Regions from separate parts of the Delftia sp. DLF01 genome, predicted to be linked through region 2. Evidence: riboswitches for the same ligand, from Rfam matches in the RefSeq annotation. Region 2 holds a riboswitch; each other region holds the start of a gene.

Region 1 (3,265 bases), on a different contig from region 2:
TGCAGGCCCGTTTCCACGTTGGTGCTGCTTTCGGGCTTGAGGTCGGCCGCCGCCTGGCCCGTGAAGCGCTCGTACAGCGTGGGCGTTCTGAAGGCCGTGCCGGCCGATGCCACCCAGCGCCAGCGCTCGTCGATCTGCAGGCCGTAGCCCAGGCCGCCCGTGGTCTTGTTCTGCTGGTCGCGCACCTGGTCGTGGCGCAGGTTGGCGTCGAACTGGTGGCGTCCCTCCGTCAGGCGCCAGCCGGCCGACAGGGAGTTCTGCACGCGCCGGCTGTCGGTGTTCTGGGTCCAGGCGTATTGCGTGTCCAGCTTGTCCTCGCGGCGCTCCAGGTCGATGTTGAAACGGTGCTGGCCCAGCGTGAACAGGTTCTGCAGCAGGTAGTTGGTGGAGCGGCCCTTGGCGCTTTCGGGCGACTGGGTGTGGCGGTCGCTTTGGCTGTCGGTATGGGAGATCTGGACCACGCTTTTGTAGATGGCGTTCCAGCCGGCCTGCCAGCGCAGGCTGCCGGTGGTGTTCTTGACCACGTCGTAGTCGTCGAACGGCGGCGGGCTCTGGTCGTAGTGGGTGCGCAGGCGGCTGTGCAGCAGGCTGGCATCGATCTGGTGGATGCCCGTTTTGTAGCCCGCGTTCAGGCCCAGCGAGGTGTTGCTGTAGCCATCCTTGTCCGGGTTGGGCGAGAAGGTGTTTCCGGGGTAGACGTCGAAGCCGTCACTGCGCTCGTCAGCCAGGTTCAGCCCATAGGTGAAGCCGTTGGCACCGCCCTGAAATCCCGTGGCGAGCTTGCTGGTGCCCTGGTTGCCTATGCCGGCCTCGGCATAGGCGCGGGTCTGGCCGTCCGCCCGCTTGGTGAAGATCTGGATCACGCCGCCCATGGCGTCTGAGCCATAGATGGCGGCGGCCGGGCCGCGCAGCACTTCGATGCGCTCGATCTGCGCCAGCGGCAGGGTGGACCAGACCGCGCCGCCCTGCAGCTCCTGCGAGCTGTAGCGCACGCCGTCGATGAACACGGCAGTGTGCTGGTTGCTGGTGCCGCGCAGGTAGACCGAGGTGACCTGGCCCGGCCCGCCATTGCGGTTGATCTGCACGCCCGGCACCTGCACCAGCAGGTCGGCCACGCCCGTGGCGCCGCTGCGGGCAATGGTCTCGGCGTCGATCACGGTCATGTCGGCCGTGACGGTGTGCAGGGACTGTTCGCTGCGCGAGGCAGTGACGACCACGGTATCGAGCTGGGAGGCCTGTGCGCGCTGCGCCTGTTGTGCCTGTGCTTGGGCCTGGCAGGCCAGCAGCGAGGCCGCAGCCAGGGCGGACAACGTGCGCAGTACGGGAAACGCCGAGGGCGAGCGAAGAGCGGCGCCAGGGGCGCGCGCGAGGGCGAGGGTGTGCATGGATGCGAGCCAGTTGCGCGCCAGCGACCCCGCCGGCACGGAAACCACAAAGACCGGCTGCGCTGCATGCGCGGCCGGCCGCCTGTTGGCCGGTATCCAGACTGGTGACGCACTCGCCAAGGCCTTCCCGGGCTGTACGCCCAGTGGCACGGGTTTGGCGGGGGCCGGTGCCATGCACGCGGCGTTTCACTCACTGTTGCGGGGGCAGTACATGCGGGCGGCTTTATCTGGCCGCCCCATGTTTCCCGTTTAACCGCAGCCCCTGGGGCTGCTGGCACCAACGGCGGCGATTGTACGGCGGGGCGTTCAGTACCGATGTAAAGCTTGCTTGACATGTCCGCGGATGGCATTGCACAATGTCAAGCATCCTTTACACATTGCGAGAGACTTCCATGAATCAAACAACGGTCACCAACCGCCGCTATCAGAAGGAACTTGGATTTGCGCTGCTGCTCTACATGGCGCTGCTTGTGGGGGCGCTTTTGCTCAGCGCCGACATGCAGGCCGGGGCCCTGCGCACGGCGCTGCTGCTGAGCCCCATGCTGGCGTTTGCGCTGGCCGTGCGGGCCATCGTGCGCCTGGTGCGCGATACCGACGAGTTCCTGCGCAAGTCCATGCTGGAGCAGCTGGCGATTGCGGCGGCGGGTACGGCGGGCCTCACCTTCACCTACGGATTCCTGGAAATGGCAGGTTTTCCCAAGCTCAGCATGTTCATGGTATGGCCCTTGATGGGTGCGCTCTGGGTGGCGGCTTCGGTGGCCCACTGGCTGCGCAGCCGATGAGCTGTTCCGCCAAAGTGCCCCTCCCATGAAAAATGACCCCCGCGCTCCCCTTGCTGTGCAAGGTCCGCTGCCCCCCGAGGGGGTGCCTTTTCATCTTGGGGCGGCCCTGCGATGAAAAACACCATCCGTGAACTGCGCGCCGAGCGCGGCTGGAGCCAGGCTGCGCTGGCGGACCTGCTGGGCGTGTCGCGCCAGACCGTGAACGCGATCGAGACAGGCCGCTACGACCCCAGCCTGCCGCTGGCATTCGCCATCGCCCGGGTGTTCGAGACCCGTATCGAGTCCATCTTTGAAGAGGGATGAGCGCCGCGTTCAGGCCACGATCATGACCAGCAGCACCAGGCCCAGCAGGGCCAGGTAGGCCTTGGCATGCAGGGCATCGGGAATGCGGCCGATCAGCGGGGCCGCCAGCCTGATGCCGGTCCACGATCCGGCCGTCAGCAATGCAAAGGCCTGCAGGTCCACATAGCCCACATGCCAGGGGCCCAGCCCCGCGCCCCGCGATGCCAGCATGTAGGCAGCGGTGCCCGCCACGGCCATGGGCAGGGACAGCGGGCTGGCCATGGCCGTGGCCGCCGCCATGCTGGCGCCACGCCTGCGCATCAGCGGCACGGTCATCACGCTGCCGCCCACGCCCAGGAAGGCTGCAATCGCGCCAATCGCCAGGCCTGCGATGGCGGCGGGCCTGCGGCCCATGGGCTGCAATTGGGCGGTGGTGCCGTGCACGAAGCCCGGGCGCAGCAGCGCGTCGGCAATGGTCAGCGCAAGGTAGGCAATGAAAGCCCAGCGCACCCATTCCCCGCTGATCCAGGTGGCGGCCGCCGCGCCCGCCACGGCGCCGGCCGCGATGAAGCCGGCCAGTGCCCGCACCTGATCCCAGGGCAGAGCGCCCGCGCGGTGCTGGCGCAGCGTGGCCATGGAGGCGCCGAAAATCATCACGCAGGTGGAGGTGGCCACGGCAATGTGCATGGCAGCCTGGCCAACGGCGGAGTCCGCGCCGTGGATGGAGGTCAGCAGCGCATAAAGCAGCGGAACGGCCACGAAGCCGCCGCCAAAGCCGAAGAGCACGGTGGTCACGCCGGCAAGCACACCGAAAGC
Region 2 (3,265 bases):
CGCGACGAACGCGACCTGGGCGCGCCCATTGTCTCGGTGTCCCTGGGCATGCCGGCCACGTTTCTGTTTGGAGGACTGGCGCGCGCGGACAGCACGGCCAGGGTGCCGCTGCAGCATGGCGACGTGGTGGTCTGGGGCGGTGTGGATCGGCTGCGTCACCACGGCGTGTTGCCGCTCAAGGACCAGCCTCACCCGCTGCTGGGCGGGCGGCGCATCAATCTCACTTTTCGCAAGGCGGGCTGAATGGTTGGACGGTCTGAAATGGACAGGCTCAACAGCCAGGATCGCTTCGCCCGCCTGGATTGGGCGCGGATTGCCGCTGAGCTCGATGCCGAAGGCCATGCCCTGCTGCCGCAGCTGCTGACTGCGGATGAAAGCCGCGCCTTGGCCCGCGAGGCGGCAGCCGCGTCTGGCCTGCCGCCCTGCGTGCAGGCATGGCGCCCGGTGCTGTACGGGCATCTGCTGGCCCTGGCCAACCGCTGGCGCGAACACATGGGCATGCAGCCTGGGTTGCCAGGCTGCTTCGAGGATTTCATGCGTCAGGGCCGGCAAGCAGGCCAAACGCAGCCGCAGCCACATCTGCTGCGCGTGCCGCAAGCGGGCCATGCCCCGCTGCGTTCATACAGCGAAGGTGCGGCGGTGTTTCCGCTGCAGCTGGTGCTGCTGCTGTCCCGGCCGGGCCAGGATTTCGAGGGCGGCGAATTCGTGATGACCGAGCAGCGCCCGCGCATGCAATCGCGCCCCATGGTGCTGCCGCTGAGCCTGGGGGATGCGGCCATCATCGCCACGGGGCCGCGCCCGGTGCGCGGTGCGGCAGGCTTTTACCGCGTGCACCTGCGGCATGCCATCAGCCGCGTTCACCGTGGCGAGTGGCTGGGTCTGGAGCTGCTTTTGCACGACGTGCCCCAGGCGCCAAAGGCTCTGCAAACAGACCGCTGGCTATAATGCCGCGCCTGCAAAGGCATCCGTGCAACAGGTGTCCACATGCCAGCCATGGGGATGAAACGGGAACAAGGTGACTGCCAGCAAATGCTTTTTGCGCTGCCGGCACAGGCCTTGGCTGCCCCCGCAACGGTAAACAAGTCAAGGCGCTCCATGCCTGTCCCGCCAGTCTCCGCAACCCTGCGGAGGGGCGATGACAGGCTGTCACTGGTTCATGGCGTGGTCTGCAGCATGCAGCTTTTCGCGGGTGGATTGGGAAGACGGGGCGCTGGGCGCAAGGCATGTTCTTGCGCCGCTTGTGAGCCCGGAGACCGGCCTGCTGCGTTTCGCGCCTGCTGTGCAGGCGTTTTCTTGACTGTCTGCGGGGTGCGGATGGCAACGTCCTGCTCCCCTTCCTCCCACGCTGGCTGGAGAGGTGGCAGTGCCTTGCTTTCGCATCAGACGGTCGAAGACCGATGTTCGAAATGCATTCTTCCTTTTCCAGGGTTTCCAGCGCTCGCGCTGCCCAGTCCCTTTCCGTGCGGCTGAGCCCGCTGGCCCTGGCCTGCGCCTTCATCTGCCTGCCGGCGCAGGCTCAAACCCAAACGCCCACGCCAACGCCCCCATCAACCGCCCTGCCCGAGGTCCAGGTCACCGGCCAGGCCGAACGCATAGGCCAGCAACTGGCCCAGCCTGCGCGCTCTGCCAGCCATACCGGCGTCTCCAACCAGGAAGTGCCGGCCAGCGTGGACGGCGTCTCTGCCGAGCAGATGCAGGAGCGCGGCGACTACGCCCTGGTGGACGCCGTCACACGCACCGTGGGCCTGACCTCCAGCAGCACGCCGGGCAACGGCGGCCTGGCCTTCAGCAGCCGCGGCTTTGCGGGTGTCAATTCCGTGGGCGTGGCCGAAGACGGCATGGTGCTGGGCGTGGCCGCCGGCACCACGGCCTATCCGGGTGACAGCTGGGGCTACGAGCGCATCGACGTGCTGCGCGGCCCGGCCTCGCTGATGTACGGCAGCGGCACCATGGGCGCCACGGTCAACGCCATCCGCAAGCAGCCCAGCCGCACCAGCTCGGCCGAGGTGCTGGTGGGCGCGGGCACGGACGACACGCTGCGCCTGGGCCTGGGCGTGACCGGCGCCCTGGGCGCCTATGCCAGCTACCGCATCGACAGCTACACCGCCCGCAGCGCAGGCGAGCGCGATCTGGACCAGTCGCGCAACGGCAAGTTCATGAGCACGCTGCGCTTGGAGCCCACGAGCGACCTGCAGATCGACCTGATTGCCGACCGCAGCGTGCAAAAGCCCAGCCGTTACTGGGGCACGCCGGGCCTGGACGGCAAGGTGGTGGAGTCCCTGCGCGACCGCAACTACAACGCCGAAGACAGCGTGCTGCGCTATGCCGACGAGCGCCTGCGCGCCAAGGTGCAATGGAAGGCCAATGACTGGTTGACGGTGCGCAACGAGCTGTACCACGTGCAGTCCGACCGCCACTGGCGCAACATCGAGGCCTACGCGCTCAACCCCGCCACCTGGACCGTGGGCCGCTCCGACTACCTGGAAATCCTGCACGACCTGGAGCAGACCGGCAACCGCCTGGGCCTGAACGTGGACCGGGGCTCGCACAAGATCGCCATGGGCTGGGAGGCCGCGCGCATCAACCTGCGGCTGTCCAACAACTCGCCCTATGGCGGCTCGTCCACGGTCTCGGCCTGGGATCCCGTGCATGGCAGCTGGGCCAGCCCCGATCTCACCGCCGCCAAGACAGAAACCGGCGTGACCCAGCATGCCCTGTACCTGGAAGATGCCTGGCGCATCAGCAACCGCTGGCTGGCCATGGCCGGCCTGCGCCGCGATGTCTACGACTTTGCCAGCCACTCGCTGGTGGGCGGCACTGATTTCAACAAGACGCTGGCCGCCACCTCCTGGCGCCTGGGCCTGACCTATGAGCTGGCCCGCAACACCCATGTCTATGGGCAGATCAGCTCGGGACACGATCCCGTCAACAGCCTGGTGTCGCTGAACCTGGCCAACACGGCTTACAAGCTGAGCAAGGGCCGCCAGGCCGAGATCGGCATCAAGCAACAGGTGGCCGGCGGGCGCGGCGAGTGGACGCTGGCCGTGTTCGACATCAAGAAGGACGACATCATCACGCGCGACCCGGACCGCCCGGCCATCTCCATCCAGGGCGGCAGCCAGTCCTCGCGCGGGGCCGAGGTCACCGCCACCTTCCAGGCCACGCCCGCCCTGCGCGTGGAGGGCAATCTGTCCTATGTGGACGCCCAGTTCGACAAGCTCATCGAGGCCGGCGGCAACCGCGCCGGCAACCGCCCGCAGAACGT
Region 3 (3,265 bases), on a different contig from region 2:
AGGCCACGCTGGCCTCGCCCGAGGAGGCCCAGGCCGCCACGGGCTGCGTGATGGGATCGGTGCCGCCGTTCTCCTTCAACCCGCAGGTGCGCCTGGTGGTGGACCCGGCCCTGGTCGAGCGCTTTGGCGAGATCGCCTTCAACGCGGGCCGGCTGGACCGCTCCATCGTGCTGGACTCGGCCGACTATGTGCGCATTGCCCGGCCCGCGCTGCACAGCCTGAGCGGGGATGGCGCCGATTGACCCGGGGGCCGGGCGGTGCCCACAATCGCAGCAGCGCCCGCACACCCTCTCCTGACCATGTCCACCCCTGCGAAGCAGCACCCTGACCGGCCCGATGCGGCCGGCTTTGTGCGTGCGGCGCTGGCTGCTGCCCTGGCCCAGGTGCAGTCGCATCTGGCGGTTTTGGAGGGCGGTGGCAGCGATGCCGAGACCATTCACCAGCTGCGCGTGGCCCTGCGGCGCCTGCGCACCGTGCTGCGTGAGTGCACAGGGCTGGCGCCCGGCATGCGCGCCGAATGGGATGACCCCCTGGCCCAGGCCTTTGCGCAACTGGGCACGCTGCGCGATGCCGATACGTTGGCCGATGTGGTGCGCCCGCTGCTGCAGGCCGCCCATGCGCCCCTGTGCGAGTGGCAGGCGCCGCAGGCCGTGCAGGCGGATGCAGCCGCTGCCGTGCGCGAGCCGCCATTCCTGCACGCGCTGGCCGAGATCCAGGCGCTGGCGCAGGCAGAGCCATCGGCCCGTTTTGCCCACCTGTCCGCCGCAGGCACGCGCAAGTACCTGGCCCGGCGGCTGGCGCGCCTGCACCGCCAGGTGCTGCGCGACGGCCGGCACTTCGACCGCCTGCCGCTGGCGCAGCAGCACCGCGTGCGCAAGCGGCTCAAGCGCCTGCGCTACCTGGCGGACTTTGCCCGGGAATTCGCGCCCGGAATGTGGCCCGGCAAAAAGGGCCGGCGCTTTGCCGAGGCGCTGGTGCCCGCCCAGGACGCGCTGGGCCTGCACAACGACATGGCCGTGGCGGCCGAGCATTTCCATGCCGAGGCCGCGCGCGACCCGCGCGCCTGGTTCGCCGCCGGCTACCTGCAGGCCCGCCTGGCCACCAGCGCGCGCAGCAGCCGCCGCGCGCTGCGGGCGCTGGCCCGGGTGCCGGGCTTCTGGCTCTAGACAGCATCAGCGATAATCCGCCGCTGGCGCACCGCCGCAGCCCCTGGGCCGTGGCGGTGCGCTGTTGCTGAAGGTGCCCCATGCCGCTTGCCGGCCAGGGGTTCAACGGGAAGCAGGTGCGCGATGCCATCGAGGTGGCCGCTCGCAATGCCTGCGCTGCCCCCGCAACGGTCAGCGGAATACAACTCCCCACGCTGGCGCGCCACCCACCGGTTGCGCGCCGCAAGCCACTGTGTCTGGACGGACATGGGAAGGCGGGGATGCCTGCCGCAGCGCGCCCACCCTGCGCGCCGCAGCGTTCCGCAAGCCCGGATACCGGCCTTCTGCACTGCTTTCGGACGCCGCGGGAGTGCGCCTGTCCGGTCCGGCCCCAGCCTGCGCTGCCGTGGCCGGCTCCGGCGTGCGCGCTGTGCGGCGTGGTTCAGACGATAGGCCCCGCGGGTGAGTGGGGCAGTTGGGTCAACGCATGCGCTTCGCTTCCTCGGCCGCCGATTCCTCCGGCCTTCTCTCTGTTCTCCCTCTTGTCGCCAGCCTGCGGCCCGTAGCGGCCGCCGTCCTGCTGGCCAGCTGCGCTGCAGCGGCCGGCGCCGCGCAGGAGCCGGCTTCGGGCCGATCCACAGACTCCGCCGACGATGCGCTGGACGCCGTCTTCGTGACCGCCACCGCGCGGCCCGAGGCGCGCAGCCGCATCGCGGGCACCACGCAGACCATCGACCGCGAGGCCATAGAGCGCTCCAGCGCGCGCTCGGTCACCGACCTGCTGGCCGAGAACGCCGTGGGCTTTCTCAGCGAATGGACGGCGGCCCAGACCTCGATGAACCTGCGCGGCGCCTCCACCGACGGCCAGGGGCGCGACTTCCGCAGCCAGGTGCTGGTGCTGGTCAACGGCCGGCGCGCGGGCACGGCCAACCTGTCCAAGCTCAGCCCCTCGGATGTGGAGCGCATCGAGATCGTGCGCGGCCCGTCCTCGGTGATCTACGGCAGCCAGGCCATGGGCGGGGTGGTCAACATCATCATGAAGACGGGAGCTACTGCACCCGGCACGCGCGCCCAGATCTCGGCCGGTTCATGGGACCTGTGGCGCACCGATGCGCAGACGGCCGGCGCCAATGACCGCTTCGACTGGTACTTCGGCGTGAGCGCAGGCGGGCGCGGCGACTACGAGTCGGGCGACGGCGGCACGCGCATGGAGAACACGGGCTGGAAGCGGCGCGGCGCCAGCGGCGCCCTGGGCTGGCAGCTGCACGAGCTGCACCGCGTGGAGCTGCAAATGCGCACGGACGGCATCTACAACGCGGGTTTTCGCGGATCGGGCGCCAACATCTACAGCCGCGACAACCGCAGCAACCGCTCGCTGGACCTGACCTACGAGGGCGCACTGCCCGGCCAGCGCCTGAGCTGGACGACCCACCTCTACAGCCTGGTCGATACCGATGAGTTCAACTGGGCATCGCCCGTGATCCGCTCGGGCAACAGTGCCGTGCCCGGCACGGCGCGCGACTACAACCATCGCCAGCTGGACGCCACGGGCCTGCGCTTTCAGCCGCGCCTGCGTGTCAGCCAGACCAATGACCTGCTGATGGGCTTCGACTGGGAGCGCAGCAAGCTGCGCTCCGACCGCCTGCGCGTGGCCATGCCGGGCGGCCCGGCGGGCCAGGTCGCGCCCTACGACAACAACCAGACCGAGCAGGTGCACGCGCTGTACTTCGAGGACGCGCAGACCCTGTTCGACGACCGCCTGACCCTGCGTGCCGGCCTGCGCAAGACCTGGGGCACGACGCGTTTCGACGATACGCCCAACCTCGCCCTGGCCCAGGCCAGCACGCGCGACTACGACAACCACACCTGGTCGGCCGGCGCCACCTGGAAGGCCACGGACCGGCTCACGCTGCGCGCTGCCGCCTCCACGGGCTTTCGCGCGCCCACGGCCACGGAGCTGGCTTCGGACTTCACGGCCGTCGGCGGTGGCCGCACCTTCGGCAACCCCAACCTCAAGCCCGAGACCAGCCGCCAGATCGAGGTCGGCGCCGCGCTGCAGCAGCCCGGCTGGCGCGTGGATGCGGCCCTGTTCCAGAACACCATCACCGACCGCATCATCA

The links. A riboswitch is a leader RNA that binds a small molecule or an ion and turns the genes downstream of it on or off. The one in region 2 is predicted to bind cobalamin.
Region 1: another riboswitch for cobalamin. It lies ahead of IB269_RS15455 (TonB-dependent receptor domain-containing protein); the one in region 2 lies ahead of IB269_RS08245 (TonB-dependent receptor).
Region 3: another riboswitch for cobalamin. It lies ahead of IB269_RS22440 (TonB-dependent receptor); the one in region 2 lies ahead of IB269_RS08245 (TonB-dependent receptor).

The regions. Positions count from the first base shown of each region.
Region 1 is NZ_JACVAZ010000003.1:51,439-54,703, reverse strand. It holds gene IB269_RS15455 (TonB-dependent receptor domain-containing protein) at 1-1,385, opposite strand, end outside; cobalamin riboswitch at 1,455-1,682, opposite strand; gene IB269_RS15450 (hypothetical protein) at 1,778-2,167, shown strand; gene IB269_RS15445 (helix-turn-helix transcriptional regulator) at 2,279-2,470, shown strand; gene IB269_RS15440 (sulfite exporter TauE/SafE family protein) at 2,480-3,265, opposite strand, start outside.
Region 2 is NZ_JACVAZ010000001.1:1,856,360-1,859,624, forward strand. It holds gene alkB (DNA oxidative demethylase AlkB) at 1-243, shown strand, start outside; gene IB269_RS08240 (2OG-Fe(II) oxygenase) at 262-945, shown strand; cobalamin riboswitch at 958-1,277, shown strand; gene IB269_RS08245 (TonB-dependent receptor) at 1,398-3,265, shown strand, end outside.
Region 3 is NZ_JACVAZ010000004.1:303,720-306,984, forward strand. It holds gene IB269_RS22430 (YbaK/prolyl-tRNA synthetase associated domain-containing protein) at 1-242, shown strand, start outside; gene IB269_RS22435 (CHAD domain-containing protein) at 300-1,166, shown strand; cobalamin riboswitch at 1,221-1,505, shown strand; gene IB269_RS22440 (TonB-dependent receptor) at 1,633-3,265, shown strand, end outside.